3 regions of the Edwardsiella tarda ATCC 15947 genome follow, and region 1 is predicted to be linked to each of the others. Evidence: predicted binding sites of a transcription regulator. Region 1 holds the regulator's gene; each other region holds the start of a gene.
What was found. The regulator Fur, encoded in region 1, represses iron uptake genes when iron is present. The targets are predictions, from matches to a motif close to ATAATAATGAGAACNACTATCAA.
Positions count from the first base shown of each region.

Region 1 (10,847 bases):
GGTGCAAGTCGATCTGCTACAACGCAGCGTGACACGCGCCGGCGAGTCGCTACACCTGACCCCGATCGAGTTCCGTCTGCTGGCCGAGCTGATCGCCAACAGCGGCAAGGTGTTAACGCAACGCCAGTTACTCAACAGCGTCTGGGGACCCAACTACGTCGAGCATAGCCACTATCTGCGCATCTATATGGGGCATCTACGCCAGAAGCTAGAGCTGGAGCCGGCGCGCCCGCGCCATCTCCTCACCGAAACCGGCGTCGGTTACCGTTTTATGCCCTGAAGCCAAGGAGGCCCCGCGCCTCAACCGGGCCGTTGCGCGCGATAAAACAACGCCGCGCAAGGCGCGGCGTTGGTCAGGCTATCAGACGAGCAGCGGCGATTAGGCGTTAGCCAATACGGCGCTAACAATATCGACCGCCTCTTTCTCAATACGTTGGCGATGCTCTGCCCCCAAGAAGCTTTCACAGTAAATCTTGTAAGCTTCCTCGGTACCGGAAGGACGCGCAGCGAACCACCCGTTGTCGGTCATGATCTTCAGCCCCCCGATCGGCGCATCGTTACCCGGCGCACGGGTCAAGCGTGCGGTGATCGGGTCGCCGGCCAACCGATCGGCCTGCACCATCTCGGGAGAGAGGCGAGACAAGGCGGCCTTCTGGGCATGCGTCGCCGGCGCTTGCAGGCGGTTATAACTCGGTGAGCCGAAACGCTCAGCCAGCGCAGCGTAGTGTTGCTGTGGATTCTTACCGGTCTGTGCGGTGATCTCCGCCGCCAGCAGACACAGGATGATGCCATCCTTATCAGTGGACCACGGCGTACCGTTGAAGCGCAAGAAGGAGGCACCGGCGCTCTCTTCTCCGCCAAAGCCCAGACTGCCATCAAATAAGCCATCGACGAACCACTTGAAGCCGACCGGAACCTCGACCAGACGGCGATCGAGCGCCTTGACCACTCGATCGATCATCGCGCTGGAGACCAGGGTCTTACCGACGGCAACCTCGGCCCCCCACTGCGGGCGATGACGGAACAGGTAGTCGATGGCAACGGCCAGATAGTGGTTCGGGTTCATCAATCCGGCAGGCGTCACGATGCCGTGGCGGTCGTAGTCCGGATCGTTGGCAAAGGCCAGATCGAAACGGTCACGCAACGCCAACAGACCCGCCATGGCGCTCTCGGAGGAGCAATCCATACGGATCACGCCATCGTGGTCCAGGTGCATGAAACGGAAGGTCTGATCGATATGGTCGTTGACCAGGGTCAGATCCAGACCGTAATGCTCGCCGATACGCTGCCAATACTCGATGCCGGAGCCACCGAGCGGATCGACACCCAGCTTCAGCCCGGCACGCTGGATGGCCGGCATGTCGACGATATCACGCAAATCTTCGACATAAGGCTGTACCAGATCGCGCGCATGGATCTGCCCACTGCGCCAGGCGGCCGCCAGGGTCAGGCGCTTCACGCCCGCCAGATCCGCGGCCAACAGCTGATTCGCGCGCTGCTCGATCACCTGAGTCAGGTTGGTGTCAGCCGGACCGCCGTTGGTTGGGTTGTATTTGATGCCGCCATCTTCCGGAGGATTATGAGAAGGGGTGATGACAATCCCGTCGGCCAGCGCGCCGCCGTGGCGATTATGCGTCAGAATGGCATGCGACACCGCGGGCGTCGGCGTGAAGCCATTGTTCTCCTGCACCACCACCTCGACGCCATTCGCGCTCAATACCTCCAGCACGCTGATAAAGGCCGGCTCGGAAAGGGCATGGGTATCCTTACCAACGAAGCAGGGGCCGGTGACGCCATTGGCCTTACGCACCTCGGCGATGGCCTGGGCGATGGCCAGGATATGTGCCTCATTGAAGCTCTGGCGCTGAGCGCTCCCCCGGTGGCCGGAGGTACCAAACTTCACGGCATGAGCCGGATTATCCACCTGCGGACGCAGGCTGTAATACTGTGCAACCAGCTGAGCCACATTGATCAAATCGCTCTGCCGGGCAGGCTGCCCGGCGCGCGGGTGATTTGCCATCTGCGCTTCTCCCTAACGCTTGTTATTCATTAGATTGTGCCGCAAACTTTCTCGATCAGCTCCCCAGGGAACTGCATCGCTTGCATGATATGTTCAATCATGGCGCGCTTACGACCCGAGTTGGTATTGGTGATCACCCAATAAGGGGTGTCGGGGACTTGCTTGGGTTTCGTGTGGTTGCCACTCTGCAACAGCGTGTTCCTATCGCCGGCAAAGTAGACGCGGGTGCGCCCATGCAGGGCATCCGTTGCCGCCGCAAACCCTTCGGCGTCAATATGGTAGAGCGTGGTCAACACCAGCATGAAGCGGCCGACCGCTCTGTTCTGTTCTGCGTATTCGTCCGACAACAGCAATTCGCGCACGCTACGCACGCGATCCTGCGGTTGCGGCGCGCGAATAGCCAGGGGGGCTACCGGGAGCGGGGCGGCGACGTTGGCCGTCTTATTCTCCATGCCGACCTTCAACAGCCGGCGCAGAATGTCGGAAGCACTCTCGCCAATACGCTGGGTGTGGCTGGCAATATAGCGGTAAAGCTCCTCATCGACTTCAATCGTTTTCATCGTTATCCAGTACTTTTGCTACTCAGTCAGCCTGGATTATAAGGTCAAACGCCGTGAGCGGATAGCGTTTAGCGCCACGCCGAGGCGATTAAGACGCATTTTGTGGTGTCATGCGCGGCTATCCCGCGACGGACAATCGGCCTACGCCTGTGGTAACCTAATGGTAACATTCCACCTACAATTCGTTGAATGATGATCCTACACCTGAACCACCAGCTGCATCCTGCACAACAGACGCGACGTTATCCTCCGTTGCTACTGATCCACGGACTCTTTGGCTCCTTGGACAATTTAGGGCTACTCGCGCGCGAACTGAAACGCGACCGCGACGTGTTGCAGGTCGACTTACGTAATCATGGTCTCTCCGGCCACACCCCACAGATGAGTTACGATCTGATGGCCGAGGATCTTGCCGCGCTGATCGCCCATTACGATCTGGCACCGATGGACATCATCGGCCACTCGATGGGCGGCAAGGCGGCGATGCGTCTGGCGTTACGCCATCCGCAGCAGGTGCGCCGCCTGGCGGTGCTGGACATGGCCCCGGTCGCCTACCCGACTCGCCGCCACGATGCGGTCTTCGCCGCCCTCTATGCGGTAGAGGAGGCCGCCGTCGAGACACGCCCGCAGGCCGCCGCAATCCTGCGCCGCTATCTCCAGTCGGAGGGCGTGGTGCAGTTCCTGCTGAAATCCTTCCATCGCGGCCAATGGCGCTTTAACCTGACGGCACTAGACCAGCACTACCCCGCCATCCTCGGCTGGGATGAGCAACCGCCCCATCCGGGCGATACACTGTTTATCAAGGGTGCCGACTCCCCCTACCTGCTCGATGACTACCGTCCGGCGATCCTGCGCCAATTTCCCCATGCCCGCGCCCATGTCATCTATGGTACCGGTCATTGGTTGCACGCCGAACAGCCGGAAAAGGTACTCCATGTGCTGCATCGCTTCCTCGATACCCCTGACGAGGCGTCGCGATAACCACCGGTAGCGGCGCGAAACACACGCCATCCACGCCAGGCCGAGAAAGGATTGTCGCTGCTGCGCTCCCTAGGGTATGATGGCGCGCTAAAATCGACGGCAGGTCAATGCACGCTGCCGATGGGGAAAATCCCGAATATATGTTAATCGGAGCGCGGATTTCCCGCGCTCTCTTCTCCTTGCAGTACCGCTACCTGAATATGGCCAAAGAACAAACGGACCGCACGACGCTCGATCTGTTCGCGGATGAACGTCGTCCAGGTCGTCCTAAAACCAACCCGCTCTCCCGGGAAGAGCAGTTGCGGATCAATAAGCGTAACCAGCTGCGCCGCGATCGGGTCAAGGGGCTACGCCGCGTCGAGTTGAAGATGAACGAGGAGGCGGTAGCCATCCTCAATCGCCTGGCGCACGAGCGTAATATCAGCCGCAGCGAGCTGATCGAGCAGATGCTGCTCAGTCAGCTACCGACGCACGACTGAGCGGCGAAGCACGCCTCATCCAGACACCGGCGGCGCAACGCACAATGACGATAAAGGCGTGATGCCAAAGGTGTTATAGTATCGACTGGTAGGTAGGCTGGTAGCGACGCTCGCCCACGGCCACACCCGGTGGGTTCCCGTGGCGGCGGCACACAGCCTGATTCAATTTCTGAGATAAAAGGTAAATTCGCGATATGGCAATCGTAGGTATTTTCTTTGGCAGCGACACCGGCAACACGGAAAACATTGCTAAGATGATCCAGAAGCAACTGGGTAAAGACGTTGCGGAAGTTCATGACATTGCCAAAAGCAGCAAAGAAGATCTCGCCGCGTTCGACATTCTGCTGCTCGGTATCCCGACCTGGTACTACGGCGAGGCACAGTGTGATTGGGATGACTTCTTCCCCACCCTGGAAGAGATCGACTTCTCTGGCAAGCTGGTCGCCCTGTTTGGTTGCGGTGATCAGGAGGACTATGCCGAGTACTTCTGTGACGCGATGGGCACCATCCGCGATCTGGTCGAAGCGCGTGGCGCGACCCTGGTTGGGCACTGGCCGACCGCTGGTTACCACTTCGAGGCGTCCAAGGCGCTGGTGGATAACGAGACCTTCGTTGGCCTGGCCATCGATGAAGATCGCCAACCGGAACTGACCGCCGAGCGCGTCGACGCCTGGGTAAAACAGATCAGCGCCGAGATGCATCTGGCCGAGATCCTGGGTTAATCCCTCACGGGTACCTGCCGGTCGCCAGCTTGGCGTCTGATAGCCGGCAGGTATCCCAGCCATCAATAAAAACGATACCCTGACTAATCATCGCGTCTTTTCTCCCTATCCTCCTGATTATACTGATACTCTCCTGTTTATTCCGTCCCTATCCCCCGCGCGGGGCGGCGGCGGCGCGGTTCCCATTTCCGCCTATCGGCCTTATAATCAAACTCACTATTATTTCTGTTCGGCAGCGGCCTCTAGGTTCTGCCGGGCTCTGTGACAGGACAGAATCCGAATGACTGACAACAATATTGCGCTAAAGAAAGCTGGCCTGAAAGTCACGCTTCCCCGTCTCAAGATTCTGGAAGTACTGCAAGATCCCGTGTGTCATCATGTCAGTGCCGAAGAGTTATATAAGAAGCTGATCGATATGGGTGAGGAGATCGGTCTGGCCACGGTCTACCGTGTACTAAACCAGTTCGACGATGCAGGCATCGTCACCCGCCACAACTTCGAGGGCGGTAAGTCAGTCTTCGAACTGACCCAACAGCATCACCATGATCATCTGATCTGCCTGGATTGTGGCAAGGTGATCGAGTTTAGTGATGAGTCCATCGAGAAACGCCAGCAGGAGATCGCCAAGAAGCACGGCATCCAGCTGACCAACCACAGCCTCTATCTGTATGGTCACTGCGCTTCCGGGGCCGATGGCGAGGGCGACTGCCGTAACGACGAGTCGCTACATGACGAGAAGGCATAACGGCGTCTACGGCGTTCCATATACGGCCCTATGAGGCCGTTTTTTTTCGCCATCGGATAGGATGGCGCCCATCGGGACGGGTTAAAGGCCCTCACAAAAAGGCGCGGCCTGTTCTGAACGCGTTAAATCCAAAGACAATAAGGCAGAGCCAATACCTGTCGCGGCCCCCCACCCTAGGCGGAGGCTTATGTCGGGATAAAAAAAATGCCCTCATGATGAGGGCAATCACTACTTACTACTCAGTTCGAAATCGGAAAGTTCTGCGCAGCGAGGGCCGAAGGGCCGCACCGCGAAAGCCCCCGCGCAAGCGGGGGCATGAGAGGGTAACGTCCTCGCGAGCCGTTAGGACTTGACGGACTCGACGCGGCTAAAGCGCTTGCCATCCGGCGATACGGTACGGACCTGTACCTCACCACTCACGGCCGGCTTCGCCTTGGCATCGTAACGCTGCCAGTGTTTACCGCCGTCGATGGAGTACTCAACCACCAGACCCGGCATCGCCACGTTGGTCTCCAGCTTGCCGTCGACCACACGCGCCCCCGGCTGCGGTACACGATAGGCCACGCCAGACTTATCCATCTTCGCCAGTTCACGCTGTCCCATCAGGTTGGCGAAACGCTGCCAATCCTTCAGCAGAGCCTGCTGATCGACCAGGTGAGTCTCGCCGCCCTTATACTCACGACCCGCCTGATACGGCTGCTCCCAACCCGCCTGATGCCAGGCGCGCTCGGCCACCGCCATGATGCGCGGATAGATCTTGTACTCCATCATGTCGTCGGTACGCACCACCTCGCTCCACAGCTGCGCGGAGAGGCCATAGGCGCCCGGCCACGGCTTGTCACTCTTGGCGCTGAAGTAGTTACCGTCGCGATCGACCGATGTTTCGGCGTTCTGCGGCAGGTTATCCGGCGCGAAGGCGAAGATCTTACGCTCATCGTTAAAGCGGGTACCCCAGTAGTAACCGTTCTCTTTCGGGTTCACCTCATACGGGAAGTCCATGTAGACATAATCCGGGCTGGAGATGATCACCTCATAGCCTTTATTCGCCCAATCGTTGGCCGAATCGAAACCACCCCAATACAGGGTATCCCAGAAGTTCACCCCGACGCGCGGCGTCGCGAAGGCCTTGGCATCCTTGGCATCCTTCAGGCCATCCTGCCAGGCCTGCATCTTGCCGATGCCGTGATCCTTGACCATCTTGCTGACTTCAACGGCGAAGTAGCTCGGTAGGTGCTCCATATCGGCCACCTTGCCCTCTTTGATCATCGCCTGACACATCTGGGACTTAGCCCACGGCTTGTCCTCTTTGCTCAGGTCGATCATCCCCTTGCCCGCTTCCGGCTTGTTCACGTCGGTGTAACCCGGCCCTAAGCGGATGTTCTTCGCCTCGTCACCACCGAAGTGCCAAGTGGTCAGCGGTTGACCCGCCTCGCGGTGCATCTGGGCGATTTCGCCGATCACCTTATCCACGAAGCGCTTGGAGGAGTCCAGGCACGGGTTGAGGTAGCTGTGGCGATCGTAGAACTGCACCGAGGTGGTGTTGGAGTCATCGGTCGGATCCAGCAGGCGGTACTCGTTAGCGCCCTTCTCGTCGCCTGCCGCCTTCAGCTTGTTATAACGCGCCTCCATCGCCACCACCGCCGCACGGGCGTGGGCCGGCATGTCGATCTCTGGGATCACCTCAATCTGGCGTGCCTGAGCATATTTCAGCAGCTTGATATAGTCGGCACGGGTGAAGTAGCCGCTGCCATTGTTGTCGCTATCTGGGCCTGAGCCCAACTGCGGCAGCAGGCACGTCTGCTCGCTCAGATCGTGGCAGCGCTTACCGCCGATCTCGGTCAGTTCCGGCAGCCCCGGGATCTCAATACGCCACCCTTCATCATCCGTCAGATGGAAGTGGAATTTGTTCAGCTTATAGGCGGCCATCTGATCCAGCAGACGCTCGATGGAAGCCAGTGAATGGAAGTTACGTCCCACATCCAGCTCGATACCACGGTACTGGAAGCGCGGCGCATCCTCGGCGTCCAGCGTCGCGATCTTAGCGCTGCCATCGGCTGGCAACAGCGACAGAATGGATTGCAGACCGTAGAAGACACCCGCCTGGTCGTAACCGGTCACCTCGGCACCCTTGGTACCGATCTTCAACTGATAGGCGCCCGGTACCGCCATCTCGCCCTTAAACGCTTTGGTGGCGATCTGGGCTTTGATCGGATAGCCCCCCTTGACCTGCTTCACGCCCAACTGGGTCAGGCGCGCCTTGATGACGTCGGCACTGGCCGTGTTCAGTACCGTCAGATCCAGACTCACACCACGTGCCAGGTCGGCATCCTGCTGATGTACCTTCAAGGTCGTCGGCGTCGGCATGATCTGACCACGCAGGCTAGAGGCCGGCAGGGTCTTCACATCGGCATTCTTGGCGAAGCGATTCTCCGGCGTCATCAGGATGTTCTTGTCATCCTTGGTACGCTTCCACAAGTCACCGGTAAACGGCGTGACGAACTGGCTCAAATCTTCGGTATCGGTATTGGCGATCACCTTCGGCTTCGCATCCGGCGACGTCACATACCAACGCGGCAATACGTCGCTCTCGAATAACTGCCAATATTCGCCGACGATGGGGATCTCGACGCGTTCCCCGGCGGCAAAGCCCTTAAACTTATCCGTCGGCTCGATCTTATGCAGATCGCCGGTAATGAAGGTGATCTTGAACTGATCGTTGCCGCTCTTCAGGATCTGACGAATATTATGGAAATAGATGGCCCAATCTTTCCCCTCGATGGCGTTACCATCGTTGGTCAGGCTGATCACCGCCTGATTACAGGAGGCCCAGTCCGCGCCCAGGGCGGCACAGTTGACACCATTCTCCGCGCCACGGTTATCGGTAACGGCATAGTTCACCTTCACCTGGCTGCTGATGCGGTCAACCAGTTGCTGATCCGCCTGCGCCATACCACTCATGCCCAACAGACCCAGGGTCGTCGCCACTACGCTCAGTTTATAGCCTTTCATCATCATCGCTTCCCTTCTCTCAGTTCGCGTTACTGGCGCGGATTTCTTGCCACAATGTACCGCAACGTGCGGTGTAGTTATCGCCAGCGCCGCTCATCGCCGCCTCGATACACTGTTGGTAATTCAACACACTCACACTCTCTTTCTGCGCGAATGTCGCCTGTGCCGGGCTCTGTTTCATCACCTCCAGAATCGTCTTGCAGGAGGCGACCTTGTCATGGTTGCCCTTCGAATCTTCAATACACTTGCTATAGGCTTGCTTCAGTAGTTGTCCATCCTGCGACGGCGCGCTCGGTTGCGCACAGCCAGCCAATACGATTGCGGCCACGGCCACACCCAGAATCGCTTTCATCTTCTCTCTCCCTTGATTCGCTTAACGCCCCTCCGCGCGTGCGGAGGGGGGATCAACTCAGAATACGGTGAACGGTGCGATGACGATAAACTTCACGTCACGCTCATCCTGGAACATGTTGTTGTAACCACCGCCCCAGCTCGGGTTGTCGGAGTGGTTGTCGTACTGGGTGTAGTGCAGCTTAAACATCGTCCCTTTCGCGCGGCCGTCTTGGACCACATACATCGCATCCAGGCTATAGGCGCTCTCTTTCACCCGCTCGCTCTGATCGGCCCAAGTGCTGTTCGGCTTGGCATCCCAAGCATAGACATAGGAGGCACCAACGCCCCACCCGGGCATGTCCCACTTGCTCAGGTCATACATCACGCCGGCGAAGACCGCTTTCTCACCGTTGGCGTTGAAGTCGGAACGGTTATCCCACCAGATATCCAGGCGGCCGTTGGAGGAGGCATAGGCCGGCGTCATACGCTGCAGGAAGTAGCCCTGCTTACCTTCCGCCTTCACCCAGGTCCCTTCCAGACGCAGATCGAACTGGCCGAGCTTGTAACCGAAGGTCAGGGCTTGCAACCAGGCGGTGCCGTCATAGATATTGGCCGCGCTGTTGGCATCGGAGATGCGATCGTGCGCGCCGTAGAACTGGTAGCTACTGGTCAGCGGGCTACCGGCGACGTCGAACTTGTAGGTCCCCTTGGCGAAGTACTGATTCATAAAGCCCTGCGCCTGGCCGAAGGCCGCTTCCAGCACCAGGCCGTTCTTGAAGTCATACTTCCCGCCCAGGGAGTGCAGGTAGGACACCTCTTCGCCGCGATTATCCCCCAGCCCACCCTGATAGAACTTGTCCATCTCCAGGTGCCATGGCGCCTTGTAACGGTCGGTCCACATATAGGAGAAGCTCAGCGCGCCGGCGGTATCGAAATCGAAGTTAGCCCCGGTCTCGAAGCCCTGATAGGTGCCCGGCATGAAGCTCCAGTGCGGGGCGATCAGCGTCTGACCCGTCGGTTGGATCCAACCGATACGCGCCCACATCGGCCCCATCTTCAACTTGGCGGCCGCCTTATACAGGCTGATGCCGCTCTTATCGCCGCTGTAGTTTTCGTCATAGGCTTTGTTGATAGAGGAGAAGGCGATTTCGTTCGGGTGGCCACTTTCAGCCGACTCGGCCATCTCGATGGCGGTGAAGGCGCCGACATCCACACCGATAAAGTCGGCGGCATAGCCGGAGGAGAAATCGAGACTGGCGTTCCACGTCGAATGCGACAGGTTAGTCTTATACTGGCCGGTCTCTACATCCTTGCGATCACGCTCGCGCTGCCAATAGTAGATTCCACCGGTCATGGTTGAATCGTCAATGAACCCTTCTGCCTTCGCCTGCGATGGCGCCATGAAGCCGGTGCCCAGCGTTGCCGCTGCAACAGCAAGCGCCAGCACGCTGCGCTTAGCACGATGCGTAACCATAGAAAAATTCCTCTTTGACTGTAAAAACGCGGCTGGCGGAACAGCGCCCGACCAGGTCGCCAATAGCCCCATTGGGGTAAAAGTTATTGGGTGACGAGAAAAAAGCCTCGTTCACTTACTGCACTACTAGACTATTTTTCGCGACGCGAATTATCAAATGAAAAGTAAATTAGATGTATCAATTTTTGACCGAGTGCACATATTCTTATATTTAGTTACACAACGGTATAATTTAGAAATCAAGTAAAAAATAGCATTAAAAAACAGCGATATGTTTGTAATACCATTTATAAATGCAGACTAGATCACAGTAATGGGCTGGGTATAACTACGCGATGTACGAATAACTATTACATTACAACATGTTATTAATTTGCATCGCGAAATCAATTTTCGATACTACACGGTGTAACATCGAGAAAGAGAGGAAGGGAAAAAAGAAAGAGCGTGAGGTAAAAAAAGTCGTCGACAAAAAAAACCACGGACCTTGAGCCCGTGGTTTTTATCTCAGTTAGCCGTGACGA
Region 1 is NZ_CP084506.1:906,702-917,548, reverse strand. It holds gene kdpE (two-component system response regulator KdpE) at 1-280, shown strand, start outside; gene pgm (phosphoglucomutase (alpha-D-glucose-1,6-bisphosphate-dependent)) at 380-2,020, opposite strand; gene seqA (replication initiation negative regulator SeqA) at 2,050-2,580, opposite strand; gene DCL27_RS04230 (alpha/beta fold hydrolase) at 2,773-3,561, shown strand; gene ybfE (LexA regulated protein) at 3,762-4,040, shown strand; gene fldA (flavodoxin FldA) at 4,235-4,762, shown strand; gene fur (ferric iron uptake transcriptional regulator) at 5,043-5,507, shown strand; gene DCL27_RS04210 (beta-N-acetylhexosaminidase) at 5,850-8,516, opposite strand; gene chiQ (ChiQ/YbfN family lipoprotein) at 8,536-8,868, opposite strand; gene chiP (chitoporin ChiP) at 8,926-10,323, opposite strand.

Region 2 (10,847 bases), 1.5 Mb from region 1:
ACTTAGTGAGTTATCTAATACCATAGTGCTACGCCGGGCAAAAAAAGGCAAAAACTGCATGCTGAGGAGCTGAATTGTTGAGTAAATAGACTGACTTGGCGGCTTTTGCCGCGCTTGGCGCAGGAAAGGCAATTAGCCGTTGACAGTGCCGGTAGCCTTGCCCTATTATGCGCCCCGTTCCCGCGATGAAGCGGTGTGCACGGGGCTATAGCTCAGCTGGGAGAGCGCTTGCATGGCATGCAAGAGGTCAGCGGTTCGATCCCGCTTAGCTCCACCACTCTTTTTCCAGAGAGAGTGGCGAAGTGCACAGGCTTGCGGACACCACATAATGTGGGGCTATAGCTCAGCTGGGAGAGCGCTTGCATGGCATGCAAGAGGTCAGCGGTTCGATCCCGCTTAGCTCCACCAAATTTACCCGGTAGGCGTATAGCCTGCGTCAGGGGCCACGGTTACGTGGGGCTATAGCTCAGCTGGGAGAGCGCTTGCATGGCATGCAAGAGGTCAGCGGTTCGATCCCGCTTAGCTCCACCAAACTTACCCGGTAGGCGCATAGCCTGCGTCAGGGGCACGATTATGTGGGGCTATAGCTCAGCTGGGAGAGCGCTTGCATGGCATGCAAGAGGTCAGCGGTTCGATCCCGCTTAGCTCCACCAAATCATTAGGCCGACAGCGATGTCGGCCTTTTTGCATTTATTTTTCACCCCATGCCTTGCTTTCAGGTATGAGGATGGGAGCGTTTCTGCCTCTGCCTCTGCCTCTGCCTCTGCCTCTGCCTCTGCCTCTGCCTCTGCCTCTGCCTCTGCCTCTGCCTCTGCCTCTGCCTCTGCCTCTGCCTCTATGCATTCTATGGGGTGGATACGCGGCGATAGGGGAGTCGTGGGATGACGATAAGCGGAGGAAAGGCATCGATCATCGTCAGGGAAGTCAGGGAAGTTATGGCGGTGACAATAAAAAAGGCGCCATCAGGCGCCTTTCCCATCGTGTCGTCTTTAAATCACAGGAACAAGCCGGCGATAGAAGCGGACAGGATGCTGACCAGCGTAGAGCCGTAGACCAGCTTCAGACCGAAGCGGGAGACGACGTTACCCTGATGTTCATTCAACCCCTTGATGGCACCAGCGACGATACCGATGGAGGAGAAGTTGGCGAAAGAGACCAGGAACACGGACAGGATCCCCAGGCCGCGCGGTGACAGCTCTCCGGCGATTTTCTGCAAATCAATCATTGCGACGAATTCGTTGGAGACCAGCTTGGTGGCCATGATGCTGCCGGCATGTAGCGCCTCACCACTCGGGATACCCATGATCCAGGCGAACGGATAGAAGACGTAGCCGAGGATACCCTGGAAGCTGATGCCGAAGATGGAGTCAAACAGGGCATTCACGGCGGCGATCAGGGCGATAAAACCGATCAACATGGCGGAGACGATAATCGCGACCTTGAAACCGGCCAGGATGTACTCACCCAGCATTTCGAAGAAGCTCTGCCCTTCATGGGTGTTTTTCAGTTGCAGATCGGCCTCACCCTCGACGGAGTAGGGGTTGATCAGCGACAACACGATGAAGGTGCTGAACATGTTCAGTACCAGCGCCGCCACCACATATTTCGGGTCCAGCATGGTCATGTAAGCGCCGACAATGGACATGGAGACCGTCGACATTGCCGTCGCCGCCATGGTGTACATGCGCTTCTCTGACATCTTGCCCAGGACATCTTTATAGGCAATGAAGTTTTCTGATTGGCCAAGGATCAGCGAGCTGACGGCGTTGAAGGATTCCAGTTTGCCCATACCGTTGATTTTAGACAGTACGGTACCGATGGCACGGATGACGATGGGCAGTACGCGGATGTGTTGCAGAATACCGATCAAGGCGGAAATAAAGACGATCGGACACAACACGTTGAGGAAGAAGAAGGCCAACCCTTTGTCACTCATGTTACCGAAGACAAAGTTGGTCCCCTCTGCGGCGAACTTGAGCAGCGTTTCGAAGAATCCAGAGAATCCTTTCACAAAGCCCAGACCGATATCCGAGTTCAGGAAGAAGTAGGCCAGCAGGATCTCAACCACCAGCAGCTGAATAATAAAGCGCACGCGGATCCGCTTGCGGTCATGGCTGACCAGCAGGGCGAGGACTGCCACCACTACTAAGGCCAGTAAGAAGTGCAGAATGGGGGACATACATTGCTCCAAATTATGAGGCAGGCTAAATTTCTCGGCTAATTTTATGTAACACGGAAACTAAAAACGAGACATTGATTGCATTTATTGAAATTGTTTTAACGTGATAAACAAAAAAAGTTAGAAAAGTAACAAAATGCACCCATAAACGGGGAGGTATGAGGCGTAATCATCACGCCCAACGGCGGGAGGCTCGACCGTAACAGACTCAGGATGGGGGTTGTGCTGTGCCGAGCAGTATAGCAGCTGAGGCGCGTCATGAGCAAAATTGTGAAATTATTTTCAGTCTTATCATTGTCCATACCTATTGTAGGGATAGGAACTACCGTCAAAACGCTGTTGATAATCATTATCACTAAACTATACTGGGATGTAGTAGAAGCAACGGTAGTAAGGGCATCCTATGTTGAACTCTCGGACTGTAGACTGCGTCACCCGCTCCCCCGCGCGCAAGATCAAGATCTCGCTGATGGGGCCTGCCTTTATTGCCGCTATCGGCTATATCGATCCGGGTAACTTCGCCACCAACATTCAAGCGGGCGCCTCCTATGGCTATACCCTGTTGTGGGTGGTGGTATGGGCCAACTTGATGGCCATGCTGATTCAATTGTTGTCGGCCAAACTGGGTATCGCAACGGGAAAAAACCTGGCCGAGCATATCCGCGATCGCTTCCCGCGTCCTGTGGTGTGGGCGTACTGGGTTCAGGCTGAGATCATCGCCATGGCGACGGATCTGGCCGAGTTTATCGGGGCGGCGATCGGCTTTAAATTGCTGTTCGGTGTGAGTCTGCTGCAAGGGGCGGTGCTTACCGGGATTGCCACCTTCTTGATCTTGGGTCTCCAACGGCGTGGACAGAAGCCGCTGGAGCGCGTCATCGGCGCGCTGCTGCTGTTCGTCGCCGCGGCGTATATCGTCGAGCTGATTTTCTCCCGTCCGAGTGTCGCCGGTCTGGCTCAGGGTATGCTGTTACCGGATCTGCCGACTCAGGATGCGGTGGTGCTGGCGGCTGGGGTATTGGGGGCGACCATCATGCCACACGTGATCTACCTGCACTCCTCATTGACCCAGAAGGGGGATGAAGGGACGCGGGCGGAGCGTTACGCATCGACGAAATTAGACGTTGCCGTCGCCATGACGATCGCCGGTTTCGTGAACTTGGCGATGATGGCGACCGCGGCAGCGGCCTTCCACTTCAACGGCCATAGCGGCATCAGCGAACTGGATCAGGCCTACCTGACACTGAAGCCGTTGCTTGGCGAAGCGGCCGCGACCATCTTCGGCTTGAGCCTAGTGGCCGCCGGGCTCTCCTCGACGGTCGTCGGCACCCTGGCGGGGCAGGTGGTGATGCAGGGGTTCGTCCATTTCCACATCCCGCTGTGGCTACGTCGGGCGGTGACCATGTTGCCCTCTTTCATCGTTATCCTGGCCGGGTTGGATGCCACGCGTATCCTGGTGCTGAGTCAGGTTCTGCTGAGCTTCGGGATCGCCTTGGCATTGTTGCCGCTGCTTGCCTTTACCGGCAACCGTGCGCTGATGGGCGACATGGTTAACGGACGCCTGGTGCAGGCATTGGGACGGGTGATCGTCTTTTTGGTAGTCGCGTTGAACCTTTACTTACTGGTCAGTATGTTGCGCGGTTAATCGTCATCGTCGTCGTCGTCATCATCATCGTGGTGACGATGCCAGGCGGGACGGCGGATAGCGTCGTCCCCATCACCTCGACGCCATTTTCTTGGGCTGAGCGCCTTCTCCGGCCAATCGTCGAGAGGGTCTAACGCCTTCTCCGACCAATCATCCAATGGCTCTAATGCCTCTTCTGGCCAATCATCGAGTGGCTCGAGTATATCTTCCAGTGGGTTATCGATGGAGAGTTTGACGCCGGGGAGTAGGCGCACATCCGCATCATCGGCGTGCGAGGGTTGGCTGAGTAGCAGTAATGCCGCCAGCACGAAATAGTAGCCATGTTTTGCCATTTTACTCAGACTCCTGACGTGACGGTATCGCTGCACTCGGGGTGAAGCGGCCGCGGTGCGATACCAAAAGAGTAAAGACGATAAGGAATATGGCGTAGTGTAACGTGTCTGCGCGATGGCGGGAGCGGGCTCAGGGGTCTCTGCGGCTTTTTGAGAGTTATCTGTACCGGGACGGTATTACTCCGTCAGCTTAGCGTGACGCCCCGCACGATGTGACCTCATCGCGCTGGGCGCGCCAAGCGAGTCGAGGCGCTGGCCTCGAGGGGGAGGAGTGGCGGGGAGGAGTTGTGTTGCGCCTAATCATGACATACTGCCTCTCGGTATACTTGGCCGTTGCGGTGTGGTCAGCCGCCGAGGCGCCACGCCATGCATCCGCAGCGAGAGATGGGGAGTGAGGGGACAATGAAGCGTTTTGCGTTAGTGGGCGACGTGGGGGGCACCAACGCTCGCCTGGCGTTATGCTGTTTAGAGAGTGGCCGCCTGTCGGCGGTACAAAGTTATCGCGGTGAACAGTTCGCGAGCCTGGAATCCGTTATTCGGACCTATCTTCAGACACACGCGGTGCAGGTCGATTCCGCCTGTATCGCTATCGCCTGTCCGGTCACCGATGACTGGGTGGCGATGACCAATCATAGCTGGGCCTTCTCCATCCGCGCCATGCAGCAGGCGCTCGGTCTGGCGCGACTGGCGGTGATCAATGACTTTACCGCGGTCTCCATGGCGATTCCGGTCCTCCCGGCGGAGAGCCTGATCCAGCTCGGCGGCCAAGCCGCGCAGCAGGGACGACCGATCGCCATCTATGGCGCGGGTACCGGTCTGGGCGTCGCCCATCTGATCCAGAGCGGTGAGCGTTGGATCAGTTTGCCGGGGGAGGGGGGGCATGTCGATCTCGCCGCGGGCAGCGAAGAGGAAGATGAATTGTTGGCGCTGTTGCGTGCGGAGTTGGGCCATGTTTCGGCGGAGCGGGTGCTCTCGGGTCCGGGTCTGGTCAACCTCTATCGCGCCGTCGTTAAGGCGGCCGGACGCGAGCCGCAAGCGTTGACACCGCAGATGATTAGCGAGCGCGCCCTGGCAGAACAGTGTGCGGATTGCCGACGGGCCTTGACGCTGTTCTGCGTGATGATGGGGCGTTTCGGCGGTAACCTGGCGCTGAATATGGCCACCTTCGGTGGCGTCTATATTGCGGGGGGGATCGTGCCGCGTTTCCTGGAGTTTTTCCGAACGTCGCCTTTCCGCCAGGCCTTCGAGGAGAAGGGGCGCTTTCAAGCCTATCTTGCCGCCATCCCCGTCTACTTAATCACCCATGACAATCCCGGTCTGCTCGGTGCCGGAGCCTACCTGCGTCAGCAGTTAGGGTACCGCTTGTCGCCGCAGGCATGACGCGTGTTGCCCCGTCATCCGTGCGGCGGGGCGCCTCAGTTCTGTTCATCCCATTCGCTGGCAGCGCTTGCACCCTCTTCGCTGTCGAGCGGTGGTTGATACTGGAACTCCTCTTCATCCCATTGATAGAGGGTGTTCTCCGCTAGCCATTCCTCCTCGATCTCGCTGTCCTCGTAGTCTTGGTCGAAGACCGCTTGGGCTGCCGGGCCGAAGAAGAGGGCGACGCCGTCGCCTTCGTCCCGCTCATCGGCATGGAACTCGGCCATCCACATGGTATCGCCATCCTGCATGATATATTTCTGCAGATTGAGTTGCGCCACCGGCGTGTCCTCGTCGTGCTCGGCAAGGAACGCCTCGCGCGCCGCATCGATGGCTTCATCCAGTGTCAGATACATATCCATGGTTGCCTCCTGTCGTGTGGGGGGAGAGTACGGGGGAGCACGCGCCGCCCCGTTGATTTTATTGTTGACACAATCGGGCAGGCCGCAAGGGGCGTGGAAAAAAATTTACTCTATAGCGCGTCACGAACCCATGGCGGAACAATGACATACCTAGTATTGGCTGCTATGTTCAAACAGGAGCGGTACGGCGGCAGGCCGTGCGCACCGCATTTTTTAGTGAATAACGCTATCGGCGCGTTCGCGCGCCGTGGCGCAGCTTGAGATAGGGTTAACGCTAATGCAAACCATGAAGGTAATTTTTCACGTCTCCGAGGCGGCCAATTGCCCGCATGCATACAATAACGCTCGTAACCTGATGGCGATCCGTGATGGGCAACCCACGGAGATCCATATTCTGTTTAACGGTTCCGCCATCAGCACGCTGCTGGCGGATAGTGAAGAGTCGCCGCGTTGGGAAACCTTGCAGATGCAGGGTATTGAGTTATTCGGCTGTGAAAATAGCATGCGTGCCAATGGGATCACCGCCGATCAGTTGCTGATGGGGGTGCATACGGTAGCGGCCGGTATGTTGTCGCTGGTCGAGCATCAACAGCAGGGCTATCTGTATATTAAGCCCTAATCGGCTGACCTTTCCCAGGCGTGATGCTTTTTCCGCCTGGGAAAATGAGAACCGCTTTCACAGTGTCGCAAATTAACGACAGCTTTATTTCATCCGCTGTCGCAAATTAACGACGTTTTCATAAAATAGGGTATGGATAAAAAAACAGTTTCTGGAAATTTATTATGCTGCTTGCTATTCCAATGAGCATTTTTAAATCTGTAGGACGAATAGTTTAGCCGCTAAATGGTTAAAATACGGGAAGAATAACGATTATCAGACTATTTTAATTTATTGTTTTTTATGTAGAATTGATAGCGTCTCTTCGCCTATGACGCGGGTCGTCATTGCGATGATCATTTGGCTATTATCCGCCGGTTGTCGGCGGGGTAACTAATCCATTACTATAGCCGCAGCAAGTAACTTAATTACCATGTCGTTAGGTTTGGTTGAGCACCATCAGGGGGGTATGTGCTTACACGTTTAATCTCCACTCGGCCGACAGCGCGCGCTGTTTCCGGGCTGGCTGTATCAGTGTTAATGATGTTTGCCAGCGCGCAGGCGTGGGCATTTTCATTGGATGATGTCGCCGCCCAGGCACAGAAGTTGGCTGAGCAATCCTATAAGGCTCCCAAAAGCAATCTGCCGTCTGAGTTTCGTAATATGAAGTTTGCTGACTATCAGCAGATTCAGTTCAACAACGACAAGCTGTATTGGTCAGGGCAGAAAACGCCGTTCCGTTTGGCCTTTTACCATCAGGGCATGTACTTCGATACACCGGTCAAGATCAACGAAGTCACGGCCACGACGGTGAAGGAGATCAAGTACAACCCAGACTATTTCAACTTCGGCTCCGTCAAACATGATAAGGATGCGGTGAAGGATCTGGGGTTTGCCGGGTTTAAGGTGCTCTACCCGATCAATAAGGCGGGGAAAGACGACGAGATCATGAGTATGCTCGGCGCCAGCTACTTCCGCGTGATCGGCAAAGGTCAGGTGTATGGCCTTTCTGCCCGTGGCTTGGCCATCGATACCGCGTTGCCGTCCGGTGAAGAGTTCCCGCGCTTCCGCGAGTTTTGGATCGAACGTCCTAAACCGCAGGATAAGCACCTGGTGATCTTTGCCCTGCTCGATTCACCGCGCGCTACCGGTGCCTATCGTTTCATCCTGCGTCCGGGCGTGGATACGGTGGTGGATGTTCAGGCTCGAGTATTCCTGCGTGATAAGGTTGGGGTGCTGGGGATTGCGCCGTTGACCAGTATGTATCTGTTCGGCTCCAACCAGCCGTCGCCGACGGTTAACTACCGCCCGCAACTGCACGATTCCGAGGGGCTCTCGATTCAGTCTGGTAATGGCGAATGGATCTGGCGTCCGCTCAACAATCCGAAACACCTCTCCGTCAGTACCTTTAGCGTCGATGATCTGAAAGGCTTTGGCCTGCTGCAGCGTACCCGTGACTTCAGCGCCTATCAGGATCTGGACGACCGCTACGATCTGCGCCCGGGTGCCTGGATTGAGCCACGCGGTAACTGGGGTAAGGGTAAGGTCGAGCTGGTGGAGATCCCGACCGCCGACGAAACCAACGATAACATCGTCGCCTTCTGGATCCCGGATAGCCTGCCGCCGATCGGCAAGCCGCTGGATGTCGCTTATCGCCTGACCTTCACACGTGACGAGGCGAAATTGCATGATCCCGAGTTGGCTTGGGTGAAGGACACCTTGCGCTCTGCGGGGGATGTGAAGCAGTCCAACCTGATCCGTGAGGCCGATGGGAGCACGGCGTTGCTGGTGGACTTCGTCGGGCCAGTGCTGAAAGCGCTGCCGGCGGATGCGGCGGTCACGACGCAGGTGACGACCGATGACAACACCAAACTGTTGGAAAATAACCTGCGCTATAATCCCGTTACCAAAGGATGGCGTTTGACGCTGCGCTTCAAGGTCAACGATCCGAAGAAGCCGGTGGAGATGCGTGCCTACCTGATTAAAGACGGTAAGCCGCTGAGTGAAACTTGGAGTTATCAGTTACCTGCCAATGAATAAATCTCAGGAAAATGCCAACGCCTATCTCCAGGCGTTGGCGCCGGACGCGGAGCAACAGGCCGCGCTTCGCCAGCATATCGCTCATCAACCGCAGTCGGTGGAGGAGGTTCATCTGGCATTGGCAGGAGCGGATGCGACGGTCTGTGGCGGCGAGGATGCCGCCTTACACTCCGTGGCGGCGCGTCTGGATCTCGGCTGGCATGGCGGGGCGAAGAAGCGGGCCGAACTGGTGCAGGATCAGGCCGGGCATACGGCCATCAAGGCCATGCCGACCATTCGCCGCACCTCCATGTTCCCGGAGATCTGGCGTACTAACCCGTTTGTACGGCTGTGGGAGCGCCTATTAGGGCGCACCCCGGCACCGAAACACACCTTTCAGAGTCATCAAGAGGCCGAAGCAGATAAACGCTGGCGCCGCGTCGGGTCGCTGCGCCGTTGGGCGCTGCTGTTGCTGACGCTGGGGCAGACGACGGTGGCGACGTGGTATATGAAGACCATCCTGCCTTATCAGGGCTGGGCTTACGTCGATCCGATGTCGATCTTCCACGGCAAGCCGTTGATGCAATACACCCTGGAGCTGCTGCCCTATGTGCTGCAGTTCGGGATTCTGATCCTCTTCGCCATCTTGTTCTGCTGGGTGTCCGCCGGTTTCTGGACCGCGTTGATGGGCTTCCTGCAGCTATTGATCGGCCGCGATCGCTACAGTATCTCCGCCAGTACCGTGGGGGATGAGCCGATCGATGCGGCGCATCGTACCGCATTGATCATGCCGATCTGTAACGAGGATGTTTCACGCGTCTTCGCCGGTCTGCGCGCCACCTATGAGTCGGTGGCCGCCACCGGGCAGTTGGCACACTTCGATGTGTTTATCCTGAGCGATAGCAGCGATCCCGATATCTGTGTCGCCGAGCAGAAGGCGTGGATGGAGCTGTGCCAAGAGGTCGACGGCGCTGGGCAGATCTTCTACCGTCGGCGGCGTCGTCGCGTGAAGCGTAAGTCCGGCAACATCGATGACTTCTGTCGTCGCTGGGGCGGGAACTACAGCTACATGGTGATCCTGGATGCCGACAGCGTGATGAGTGGCGAGTGCCTGACCGGTCTGGTGCGTCTGATGGAGGCGAACCCAACCGCTGGCATCATCCAGACCGCGCCGAAGGCGACCGGTATGGACACGTTGTATGCCCGCATTCAGCAGTTCGCCACCCGCGTGTATGGCCCGCTGTTTACCGCCGGCCTACACTTCTGGCAGCTCGGCGAGTCCCACTACTGGGGGCATAACGCGATCATTCGCGTGAAGCCATTCATCGATCACTGTGCCTTGGCGCCGCTGCCGGGCAACGGCACCTTCGCCGGTTCGATCCTCTCGCATGACTTCGTCGAGGCCGCCTTGATGCGCCGCGCCGGCTGGGGGGTATGGATCGCCTACGATCTGCCAGGCTCCTATGAGGAGTTGCCGCCTAACCTGTTGGATGAGCTGAAACGCGATCGCCGATGGTGCCAAGGCAACCTGATGAACTTCCGCCTGTTTTTCGTTAAGGGGATGCATCCGGTTCATCGTGCCGTGTTCCTCACCGGGGTCATGTCCTACCTGTCGGCGCCGCTCTGGTTCCTGTTCCTGATGCTCTCGACCGCGTTACAGGTGGTGCATACCCTGATGGAGCCGCAATACTTCTTGCAGCCACGTCAGCTGTTCCCGGTCTGGCCACAATGGCGACCGGAGTTGGCCATCGCCCTGTTCTCGACGACCTTGGTGTTGCTGTTCTTGCCGAAGTTGTTGAGTGTGGTGTTGATCTGGGCCAAGGGCTCGCGCCAGTTCGGCGGGCCGTTACGCCTGTTAATGTCGATGCTGCTGGAGATGCTATTCTCGGTGCTGCTGGCACCGGTACGGATGATCTTCCACACCGTATTCGTCGTGAGTGCCTTCCTCGGTTGGTCGATCACCTGGCAATCGCCGCAGCGTGATGATGATGCCACCCCCTGGGGAGAGGCGTTTCGTCGCCACGGCTCGCAGATGCTGCTGGGCCTGGTCTGGGCTGGCGGTATGGCGGTATTGGATCTGCGCTTCCTGTGGTGGCTGTCGCCGATCGTGGGGTCGCTGATCCTGTCCCCCTTCGTGTCGGTGATCACCAGCCGGCGCACCCTGGGGTTGCTGTGTAAGCGTGCCAAGCTGTTCCTGATCCCGGAAGAGTATCAGCCGCCGGTCGAGATGGCCGCCACCGAGCGTTATGTGGCGTTGAATCATCAGCGTCTGTTGGAAGAGGGCTTCATGCATGCT
Region 2 is NZ_CP084506.1:2,378,819-2,389,665, reverse strand. It holds tRNA gene DCL27_RS11085 (tRNA-Ala) at 202-277, shown strand; tRNA gene DCL27_RS11080 (tRNA-Ala) at 333-408, shown strand; tRNA gene DCL27_RS11075 (tRNA-Ala) at 456-531, shown strand; tRNA gene DCL27_RS11070 (tRNA-Ala) at 578-653, shown strand; gene DCL27_RS11065 (NupC/NupG family nucleoside CNT transporter) at 995-2,179, opposite strand; gene DCL27_RS11060 (Nramp family divalent metal transporter) at 2,583-3,821, shown strand; gene DCL27_RS11055 (hypothetical protein) at 3,818-4,153, opposite strand; gene glk (glucokinase) at 4,556-5,533, shown strand; gene DCL27_RS11045 (MysB family protein) at 5,569-5,934, opposite strand; gene DCL27_RS11040 (DsrE family protein) at 6,212-6,553, shown strand; gene DCL27_RS11035 (glucan biosynthesis protein G) at 7,076-8,572, shown strand; gene mdoH (glucans biosynthesis glucosyltransferase MdoH) at 8,565-10,847, shown strand, end outside.
Region 2: the regulator Fur is predicted to act here: its motif matches at 2,519-2,541, upstream of DCL27_RS11060 (Nramp family divalent metal transporter).

Region 3 (10,847 bases), 1.5 Mb from region 1:
TGATCGCCGCCATCTGGTGGCGTGGCGGGATCACCCCGGCGACGATCCCCTGGCCGACGGCGCAGCAACTCGCATTATCTCCCCTTGCCGCAGCCCTGGCGGTGATGTTCTGGTGTTTCGTCGGTCTCGAAGCCTTCGCGCATTTGGCAGCGGAGTTTCGTCATCCCGAGCGTGACTTCCCACGGGCTCTGTTGTTGGGGTTGTTGCTGGCAGGCGTGGTCTATTGGGCCTGTAGCGTGGCGGTACTCTACTTTCATGCCTACGGAAGTGGCCGAGAGGCGGCGGCATCGTTGCCGGGGATTGTGGTGCAATTGTTCGGTCGGCAGGCGTTGTGGATTGCCTGTGTGATCGGCTATTTGGCGTGTTTTGCCAGCCTGAATATCTATATTCAGAGTTTCGCTCGCCTGGTATGGACTCAGGCACAGGAGCGTCCCGCGAGTCGTCTGGCTCGGCTTTCGACACGGCAGGCGCCGGTCAATGCGCTGACGGCGGTGGTCATCTGCTGCCTCGTGTGTTCGTTGGCTATCTATCTGAGTGATCTGGCGCTGGATGCGCTGATCGTCTACGCCAATGGCGTCTTCATCATGATCTATCTGTTGTGCATGCTGGCAGGATGTCGCCTGTTGCGCGGGAAGGCGCGCATGATGGCGGTGATTGGCGCTGGGCTATGCGTGTTACTGCTGTTGATGGTCGGGGTGAAGAGCCTGTATGCGCTGGGAATGCTCGCCTTATTGACGCTGTTGTTACCACGCCGCGTTCGGCGGCGCAGCGTATGAGGGGCAGGCGTTAGGCCTGCTCTTCTTCATCCCGCGAGAGGCGATTCTCCAGCGCGGCGACGCGTTGTTCCAGTAACGCCAGTTTTTCCCGGGTACGCAGCAACACTTGGGTCTGGACGTCGAAGTCTTCGCGATTAACCAGATCTAAGCGGTTAAGCTGCGTCTGAAGGATCTGGCGGATCCGTTTCTCCATATCGTCACCGAACTCGCGTAGTCCTTTCGGCATGGATTGATGCACCTGACGGGCAATCTGTTCAATTTTCTTGGGATCAATCATGGTGCGTTCCTTGGTTTTTACGGCAATCATGCGGTAGTGGATACGTTACCGTAGTGTTATCTCAGATGCCAGTAGGGCAGGCGATTATCGCACGCAATCGCTTGTCCTGGATGATAAATGTTCGTTCTTGCACCCTACTCTGTGGCTTTGTGAGCGAACGCCAATAATCGACGATGACGATTGCTCGCTATTCGCTTTGGCGTTATAGTCATTTCGCTTACTTCTCAGGGCGGGGTGAAAGTCCCTACCGGCGGTAAATCGGTACGCAGTGGCGTCACCGAAAGCCCGCGAGCGCTTGCATTACGATGCAAGGTCAGCAGATCCGGTGTAATTCCGGGGCCGACGGTTATAGTCCGGATGGGAGAGAGTAACGACATCTGCCGGGGTGAACCCGCTCGCGTTATTTTGTCCGTGCCTCTGGCACGAGCTGCTCCTCAAATTGCCCTGATTCTGGTAATTCATACAACTATTGATGAGGTTTTTTACCATGAATCAGACTCTGCTTTCCGATTTCGGTACCCCAATGGAGCGCGTGGAACATGCGCTATCTGCACTGCGCGCTGGCCGTGGCGTCATGGTGCTGGATGATGAGAATCGTGAAAACGAAGGCGACATGATCTTCGCCGCCGAAACCATGACCGTTGAACAGATGGCGATGACCATTCGTCACGGTAGCGGCATCGTCTGCCTGTGTCTCACCGAGGCGCGTCGTCAGCAGTTGGATCTGCCGATGATGGTGAGTAATAACACCAGCCACTATGGTACGGCATTTACCGTGACCATCGAGGCGGCAGAAGGGGTGACGACCGGGGTTTCCGCACGCGATCGTCTGACCACGGTACGCGCGGCGATTGCCGATGATGCCAAGCCGAGCGATCTGCACCGTCCTGGCCATGTGTTCCCGTTGCGTGCGCGTCCTGGGGGAGTATTGGTACGTCGTGGCCACACCGAAGCGACCATCGATCTGGTCGCGCTGGCCGGTTTCCGCCCGGCAGGGGTGCTATGCGAATTGACTAATGATGACGGTACGATGGCCCGCGCGCCGCAGGTGGTGGAGTTTGCCCGCCAACATAATATGCCGGTGGTGACTATCGACGATCTGGTGGCTTACCGCCAGGCGCATGAGTCCCAGGAGCAGGCGAGCTAATCGTCACCGCGCAGAGTCATAAAAAAAGGGATAGCCACTGGCTATCCCTTTTTTGTTACGCCTCCCGCGAGGTGAGAGGACGATGCGCTGATCATAACGGCGTCGTCTGTAGCAGGGCTAGACTGAGTCCCATGACCGTGATCCCACACAGGACACCACGACTGGGGTTATTCTGAGGGTCGATCTCCCTAGCCAGCGGCATCAACTCATCCACTGACAGCGCCACCATGATACCGGCAACCAGAGTCATTATCGCCGCCATACCTATGGGCGAGATGGCGGGGCCGAGTACCGCGTAAGCCAGTACCCCGCCGAGGATTTCTGCGACACCGGATAGGCCTGCCCAGCCGAAGGCACGCAGGCGTGAACCGGTGGCGGCGTAGACCGGCCCGGCGACGGCGAGCCCTTCAGGAATGTTATGGATGGCGACCGCCAATGCGATCCCCATGCCCAGCTCCAGATCGGCGCTGGCGGTGACATAGGTCGCGATACCCTCGGGGAAGTTATGTAGGCTGATCCCCAAGGTGAGGAGTAGGGCGGTGCGTTTCAGATTGCGTGGCGCCGCGCCGCCTAGCGGAACCATGTCATGGGCGTGATTGTGCGGTAGTAGGCGATCGAGCAGGAAGTACCCCACCAAACCAAGAATAAACATACCGTACCCCAGCAAAGGCGGCATGCCTGGCGTAGCCAGCGCGGCGGGTAACATCTCCATCAGAGAGATCAGCAGCATGATCCCGGCGGCGAAGCCGAGTGAGAAGGCTAAGACTCGGTTAGAGGGTTTTCGGCCGATAATCGCAAGGAGGGCACCGACGGCAGTCGCGGCACCAGCGAGCAGCGTAAGGAGCAAGGGGATGGACATGGGCACACTCTCCAAAAATGATAATGATTTTCATTATTTATTAAGTGTGAATAAAAGTAAATATTGGTGATCATGTTATACACAATCCCACTGATTGTCTGTGCCTATTCTATTCTTGCCAGAGAGTGCTTAGCTCAGCCATGTCGCTGCCACCGCTTGATAAGTGTGGGGGCGTTTGAGGAGAGTCGCGATGTATGATGCCCCGATGCCTGCACTGTTTCTGGGACACGGTAGCCCGATGAATGCCTTAGAGGAGACCCCCTTTAGCGCACAATGGCGACGTCTTGGTATTGCGTTGCCTCGTCCGCGTGCCATCGTGGTGATCTCCGCCCATTGGTGTACGCGTGGGCTATGGGTTACGGCCATGGCGCACCCCCGTACCCTGCATGACTTTACCGGCTTCCCGCCGGCGCTGGCGGCGTTGAGCTATCCGGCGCCGGGGAGCCCCGCATTGGCGATGGAGCTACAGACGTTGCTGGCGGCGGATTTCCCGCTGGCGTTAGATCGACAAGCATGGGGATTTGACCATGGCGCCTGGAGTCTGTTGTTGCATCTCTATCCTCAGGCCGATATTCCGCTGGTGCAGCTTAGCCTGGATCTGACACAACCCCCCGCATACCACTATCGCTTAGGGCAAGCGCTGGCGGTATTACGGCGCCGCGGTATCCTGTTGTTGGGAAGCGGTAACGTGGTACATAACCTACGCACTCTGCGTTGGCAGGCGTTCGCGCCTCCCTATCCTTGGGCGTTACGTTTTGAGCGTTTCGTACGGGATAACCTGTCGCAGCAAGGCTGTGAGTCACCCCTCGTGCAGTTTGCGCGTCATCCCGATGCCGCGCTGGCTAACCCGACCCCCGAGCATTTCTTGCCGCTATTAACCGTGTTGGGCTGTTGGGACGGGAGAGAGCGGCAGCAGGTGTTCGATCTGGGGATCGTGATGGGATCGTTGAGTATGTTGTCATTGCAGATCGGTTGAGGGGCCTGAACGAGGGGGAACGTACTTGAGACGGCGAAAAACGAAAATAACTGACCAGAAAGCTGCAGTAGAGAGTTCAAATAAACGTGTAAAGATAATTGAGGGATTACGAGAGCATATCGGGAGAGAACAACCAAGAAGTGGTGCGAAGAGAGGGACTTGAACCCTCACGTCCGTTAGGACACTAACACCTGAAGCTAGCGCGTCTACCAATTCCGCCACCTTCGCACACGGGTGTATCGATTGTCGCTCGTCGGCTTTGGTGCGAAGAGAGGGACTTGAACCCTCACGTCCGTTAGGACACTAACACCTGAAGCTAGCGCGTCTACCAATTCCGCCACCTTCGCAAGGTGCCGTCAAAGCGCAATCAATCGTGGTTATGTGGTGCGAAGAGAGGGACTTGAACCCTCACGTCCGTTAAGACACTAACACCTGAAGCTAGCGCGTCTACCAATTCCGCCACCTTCGCATACCGTTGCGTTACTACGGGAGTAACGTAACCACGGAGGCGAATTCTAGAGATTTTCGTCGCGGCGTCAACAGTTATTTGCCGAATCTTCCGCGTTCGATGTAAATTTGGCCGTCTTCGCCATCTTTTCGCCGTTCAACTGCGAAAAAAAGGCCGGCAGTGCCGGCCCAGGGGCTTAGCGGCGGCGACTATGTTCTAGCGCCGGGCGGTCGAGGATGGCGGAGTAGACCTTGAATTTCCCGGTCTGGGCAACCACTTCATGGCGACCAAAGATGGCGTCGAGTACCTGCGGATACGGCAGAAAGGCATTGGCGACGATGCGTAACTCGCCACCTAATTGTAGATGGCTGATCGCTCCCCGGATCAGGGTCTGTGCGGCCAATAGGCTGGTCTGTACCCCATCGTGGAAGGGCGGGTTGGAGATGATCAGATCGAAGCGACCGTCGATGTCGGAGAAGACATTACTGGCGATCACCTCGCCCGGGATGTCATTCTGCGCCAGGGTTTGGCGGCTGGCGGCCAGCGCGGCGGCGTTGACATCACACAGAGTAAGGGTGGTCTCTGGTGACATGCGAGCGATGGCGGCGGAGAGAACCCCGGCACCGCAGCCGACGTCCAGCACGCGTCCTTTGAGGCCGTGGGGCAGCGAGGAGAGCAGCAGATGGCTACCGATATCCAGGCCATCGCGGCTGAAGACGCCCGGTAGCGTGGCGATGTGTAACGAACCGGTGTGGTAGCTCATCCACCAGTCAGCCAGATCGAAGGTGACCGGCTGAGTGAGTTGGCCATGGTACAGGCCGCAGCGACGCGCGCTGTCGATTTTGCTCAGCGTCACCATCTCGGCGCATAGTTCTTCAGCGCTGCGTACCCCGGCGCGGTTTTCCCCGACGATGAACACCTCGCACTCCTGCGGTAGCACCGATAGCAGCTGGGTGAGTTGGAATAGGGCTTCGGGTTTGCTCTTCGGCCAATAGTACAGCAGGGTATCGATACCGGCGACGAACGCCTGCGGCGCTTCCAAGGCGAATAGACAGCGCTCGCCCATGGTGGATTGTAGCGCCTGCCAGTGGTGATACTGGCTCGTGTGGGCGCGTACCTCGAGGGCATCAAACTGCGCAGGCAGCGTATCCTGTAGATCGCCGGCGAACAGGACGCGGCGTGAAGCCAATTCTTCGCTATGGCGCAGTATGACTTCGCTGGCCGGGGTAAAAGCGGACATGACACAAAACTCCTCTATGGGCTGACCGGCGATTATAAAGCTTTCAACGGGGTTCTGAAACTCGGCATCGTCTGTCATGGATGGTAGCGGGGCCGGGGGTTTGTTAGCATAGTAGCCAGACAGGCATCAACGAGTTCCCCGGCGCCGTACGGCGCAGATGAGGTAGGAGTAGTATGGTTTCGCGACGCGATCGACTTTTACAGCAGCTTGGCGTGACGCAGTGGGTGTTACGCCGTCCGTCGCTATTGCGTGGCGAGGTCGCCATTACGCCATCGCCCCAGACACGGCTATTGATCGTGTCACAGGCCCCCTTGTCGCCGGATGATCTGTTGTTGTGCGATATTCTGCGTGCGCTGTCGCTGACGGCGGAGCAGGCGGTGATCCTGACCCCGGAGCAGTATGAGACGCTGGACCAGCGCCAGCATTACCTCTGCTGGTGGTTGGGCGATGCCGCTCCGGCAGAAGCGCAACTGCACACCTCGGCGCTCAGTGCGCTTTATCATAACCCCGGCGCCAAGCGCGCCCTATGGCAGCAAATTTGTCATGAGCAACACCATTTCTTCCCTGACCTCGGCGGACATTGACGCCGCCTACGGCGTGGAGTGCGCCAGCCACGCCTTTCCCTGGACGCGTAATACTTTTGTCGGTAACCAGGGTGAGCGTTACTACAATCTGAAGCTGGAGTCCCAGGGACAGTTGGCGGCTTTCGCCATCACCCAGGTGGTATTGGATGAGGCGACGCTGTTTAATATCGCGGTCGCCCCCGCCTTTCAACGTCAAGGGCTGGGGCGCCAGTTATTGCTGCGCCTGATCGATGATCTGACGGATCGGGGTGTGGTGACCCTCTGGCTGGAAGTCCGCGACTCCAACCAGCCCGCGATCGCCTTGTATCAGGATCTGGGCTTTAACGAGGTGTCGCTGCGGCGTAACTATTATCCGACCGCCGATGGGCGCGAGGATGCGCGTATCATGGCGTTACCGCTCGGTTAGCGAGGGCTCTGACGGCTCGCTCCGGCTGTTTCTCGCCTCTCCTGTGCGATTGGCCTACGAAAATTGCGCGTTGTCTAACCTGGATAAATCAGGGAAAATGGCGCGCTTATGACCCATTTACTCCTGTGTTGCCCACCGATAGACGCCGTTAGCTCGTGTCGGCGGGCAGGGCAGCTCAAATACAGAACAGAAAATCATGTCGCCAAGTGAATACGCTCGCGAGGTCGCTAAACGGCGCACCTTCGCTATCATCTCGCACCCCGATGCCGGTAAAACGACCATCACCGAAAAAGTGTTGCTGTTCGGACAGGCGATTCAGGTCGCCGGGACCGTCAAGGGCCGAGGATCGAGCCAGCATGCCAAGTCTGACTGGATGGAGATGGAGAAGCAGCGCGGGATCTCGATTACCACCTCCGTGATGCAGTTTCCGTATCACAACTGCCTGGTGAATCTGTTGGACACCCCGGGGCACGAAGACTTCTCCGAAGATACCTACCGTACCCTGACGGCGGTGGACTGTTGCCTGATGGTGATCGATGCCGCCAAGGGCGTCGAGGATCGTACGCGTAAGCTGATGGAGGTCACGCGTCTGCGTGATACGCCGATCCTGACGTTTATGAACAAACTCGACCGCGACATCCGCGATCCGATGGAGTTGCTGGATGAGGTGGAGAACGAGCTGAAGATCGCCTGTGCGCCGATCACTTGGCCAATCGGCTGCGGTAAGCTGTTTAAGGGGGTCTACCATCTGTATAAGAATGAGACCTACCTGTATCAGAGCGGTAAGGGACATACCATCCAAGAAGTCCGGGTAATTAAGGGATTGGATAACCCGCAGTTGGACGAGGCGGTGGGCGACGATCTGGCGGCGCAGTTGCGCGAAGAGCTGGAGTTGGTGCAGGGCGCCTCGACCGAGTTCGAACAGGAGGCCTTCCTCAACGGTCAACTGACCCCGGTCTTCTTCGGGACCGCGCTGGGTAACTTCGGTGTGGATCATATGTTGGATGGCCTGGTTGCCTGGGCCCCCGCTCCGATGCCGCGGATGACCGATGTGCGCGAAGTCAGCGCCGACGAAGAGAAGTTCAGCGGCTTCGTATTTAAGATCCAGGCCAACATGGATCCTAAGCATCGCGACCGTGTGGCCTTTATGCGCGTGGTCTCCGGGCGTTACGACAAGGGGATGAAGCTGCGCCAGGTGCGTACCGGTAAGGATGTGGTGATCTCTGATGCGTTGACCTTTATGGCCGGCGACCGTGCCCATGTGGAAGAGGCCTACCCGGGCGATATCATTGGCCTGCATAACCATGGCACCATTCAGATCGGCGACACCTTCACCCAGGGTGAAGAGATGAAGTTCACCGGTATTCCTAACTTTGCGCCGGAGCTGTTCCGCCGTATTCGCTTGCGCGATCCGCTTAAGCAGAAGCAGTTGCTGAAGGGGCTGGTGCAGCTCTCCGAAGAGGGGGCAGTACAGGTCTTCCGTCCGCTCACCAATAACGATCTGATCGTCGGCGCGGTCGGTGTGCTGCAGTTCGATGTGGTGGTGGCACGCCTGAAGAGCGAGTACAACGTCGAGGCGATCTATGAGTCGGTCAACGTGTCTACCGCCCGCTGGGTCGAGTGCGACGACGCCAAGAAATTCGATGACTTCCAGCGTAAGAACGAGCAAAACCTGGCACTGGATGGCGGCGATAACCTGGCCTACATTGCGCCGACCATGGTCAACCTCAACCTGACACGGGAGCGCTACCCCGAGGTGCGTTTCCGCCAGACGCGCGAACATTGATCGTTTCGCCGCTAGGCGAACGCTTAATGCATACAACGGGCCGTCAGGCCCGTTGTGCTATGCGCGATGACACGGTGTTAGCCAAAGCGGACAGAATATGAATATTTCCTCGCCTGGCTGGACTTATTCCGTCTCCTTATCCAAGGTATGCTTAACGGATGGACGTAGTGTGTGCCTACGTGGGTACATGCGTTCCGTTCGATCGTGTCGTGATGAGGTGCAACGTGGGATACCGAATACCTATTACCCTGGGAAATATTGAACCCTTAGCTTATAAGCCTTATCGCCCGGGGAAGATCGCCCTCGTCTGCGAGGGGGGCGGTCAACGGGGCATTTTCACCGCGGGTGTCTTGGATGAGTTTCTGCGTGCGCGTTTCAACCCCTTCGATCTCTATCTGGGGACCTCCGCCGGCGCACAGAACCTGTCCGCCTTTGTCTGCGGTCAGCCCGGTTATGCCCGGCGAGTGATCACCCGCTATACCACCCGCATCGATTTCTTCAACCCATTGCGTTTTGTACGCGGTGGGCATCTGATCGATCTCGATTGGCTGGTGGATCGAACCCATCACGACATGCCATTGGCCTTTGAGCGGGCCGAACGCATGCTGGGCCAGCAGCGCCAGTTTTACATGGTCGCCAGTCGCAGCGACGACTTTCGCGCGACCTACTTTCCAGCGCGGCGTGACGATTGGTTGCAGGTGATCAAAGCCAGTAGCGCCATTCCCGGTTTCTATCGCAGTGGCGTGGAGTTGGACGGCGAGACTTACCAGGATGGCGGCATCAGCGATGCCATTCCGGTACGTGAAGCTTACCGTCTGGGGGCGGATACCATTGTGGTGGTGCGTACCGTGCCGTCGCAGATGTTCTATACCCCCCGCTGGGTCAAGCGGATGGAATCGCTGCTTAGCGAGAGCAGCCTACAGCAGATGGTGCGTATGATGCAGTACCACGAGAAGAGCTACCGTCGTACACAGCGCTTTATCGAACAGCCACCGGGTCACTTGCGTATCTTTGAGATCTATCCGCCCAAGCCCTTGGCGAGCCATGCGCTGGGTAGTACGGTGGCGGCGTTGAATACCGACTACCATTTGGGGCGGCGCTGTGCCCGTTATTTTCTGGCGGCGGTCGGCCATTGGTTGCTGCCGCGTGAGTTGCCGGCCCATGCCCATGGCCCGGTGCGACAGACGCCGGCTGCGGTTCCGTCTGCGGTGTATGCGCCGCGAGTGGAAGTATCGGCATGACGTTGCCCTGCCTGATCGATACGCACTGTCACTTCGACTTCGCCCCCTTCTGCGGTGATGTGTCGGCGAGTCTGCAACGAGCCCGTGCGGCGGGTGTGCAGGCGATCATCGTGCCCAGCGTCGCCGCCGATCGTTTCGCTCAGGTGCTGGCGCTGGCCCATGCTCACCCGATGCTGTATGCCGCCTTGGGACTTCATCCCTTATATGTCGAGCAGCACTGCGATGAGGATGTGGCGCGCTTGGAGCTGGCGTTGGCGCAGCGCGATCCGGCGATCGTCGCCGTGGGCGAGATCGGGTTAGATCATTATGATCCGGTGCAGCAACCGGCACGCCAGTTAGCGCTGCTGCAGGAGCAGCTCAGCTTAGCCCAACGCTATGAACTACCGGTGATCCTACACTCGCGTCGTAGCCACGACCTGTTGGCGCAGACACTGCGCCGTCGCCCATTGGCGCGAACTGGTGTAGTGCATGGCTTTTCCGGTAGCCTCTCCCAGGCCGAGGCCTTCGTCCGGCTTGGTTATGCCATCGGGGTCGGCGGCACCATCAGCTATGAGCGGGCGAAGAAGACGCGTGCCGTGATGGCGACCTTGCCGTTGCATGCCTTGGTATTGGAGACCGATGCCCCGGACATGCCGTTGGCGGGTTTCCAGGGCCAAGCCAACCGTCCTGAACAACTGGCGCGTGTCTTTGCAGCCCTCTGCCAGTTGCGCCCAGAGTCTCCCGAGGCGATCGCCGAGGCGTTGTATCGTAATACGCAACGGTTATTCAGCTTGCCGTCACGCGCCTGACCGGTTCTCATTCATCAGCGGATAGCCGCTGAGGTCATCTCCCTCCTTAATTTTGCAGATTTTTTGCACACGCAAACGAGTAAATGATGTGATACGCATCACCTTTTAACAATTTAACTTGCTTCAAGTTGTATAAATTTGTGAGCAATGCGCGCAAATAACCGCATAGCCCCGCTATAATCCGCCCGCCGGCGATGGGCCCCCTCCTGTTTTTTGCCTGGCACCAGGAGACGGCTTGCGCCATTGGGCGTGTAAGCCTTTTATCAAAGACTCACACAACAGGGATAATAACCATGCAACTTTTAATGGGTGTGGTGGG
Region 3 is NZ_CP084506.1:3,062,546-3,073,392, reverse strand. It holds gene yjeH (L-methionine/branched-chain amino acid transporter) at 1-776, shown strand, start outside; gene ubiK (ubiquinone biosynthesis accessory factor UbiK) at 787-1,053, opposite strand; FMN riboswitch at 1,270-1,426, shown strand; gene ribB (3,4-dihydroxy-2-butanone-4-phosphate synthase) at 1,541-2,200, shown strand; gene zupT (zinc transporter ZupT) at 2,292-3,059, opposite strand; gene ygiD (4,5-DOPA-extradiol-dioxygenase) at 3,250-4,035, shown strand; tRNA gene DCL27_RS14230 (tRNA-Leu) at 4,177-4,263, opposite strand; tRNA gene DCL27_RS14225 (tRNA-Leu) at 4,296-4,382, opposite strand; tRNA gene DCL27_RS14220 (tRNA-Leu) at 4,418-4,504, opposite strand; gene rsmC (16S rRNA (guanine(1207)-N(2))-methyltransferase RsmC) at 4,680-5,723, opposite strand; gene DCL27_RS14210 (DNA polymerase III subunit psi) at 5,897-6,307, shown strand; gene rimI (ribosomal protein S18-alanine N-acetyltransferase) at 6,267-6,713, shown strand; gene prfC (peptide chain release factor 3) at 6,910-8,499, shown strand; gene DCL27_RS14195 (patatin-like phospholipase family protein) at 8,724-9,740, shown strand; gene DCL27_RS14190 (metal-dependent hydrolase) at 9,737-10,528, shown strand; gene DCL27_RS14185 (NupC/NupG family nucleoside CNT transporter) at 10,834-10,847, shown strand, end outside.
Region 3: the regulator Fur is predicted to act here: its motif matches at 3,071-3,093, upstream of zupT (zinc transporter ZupT).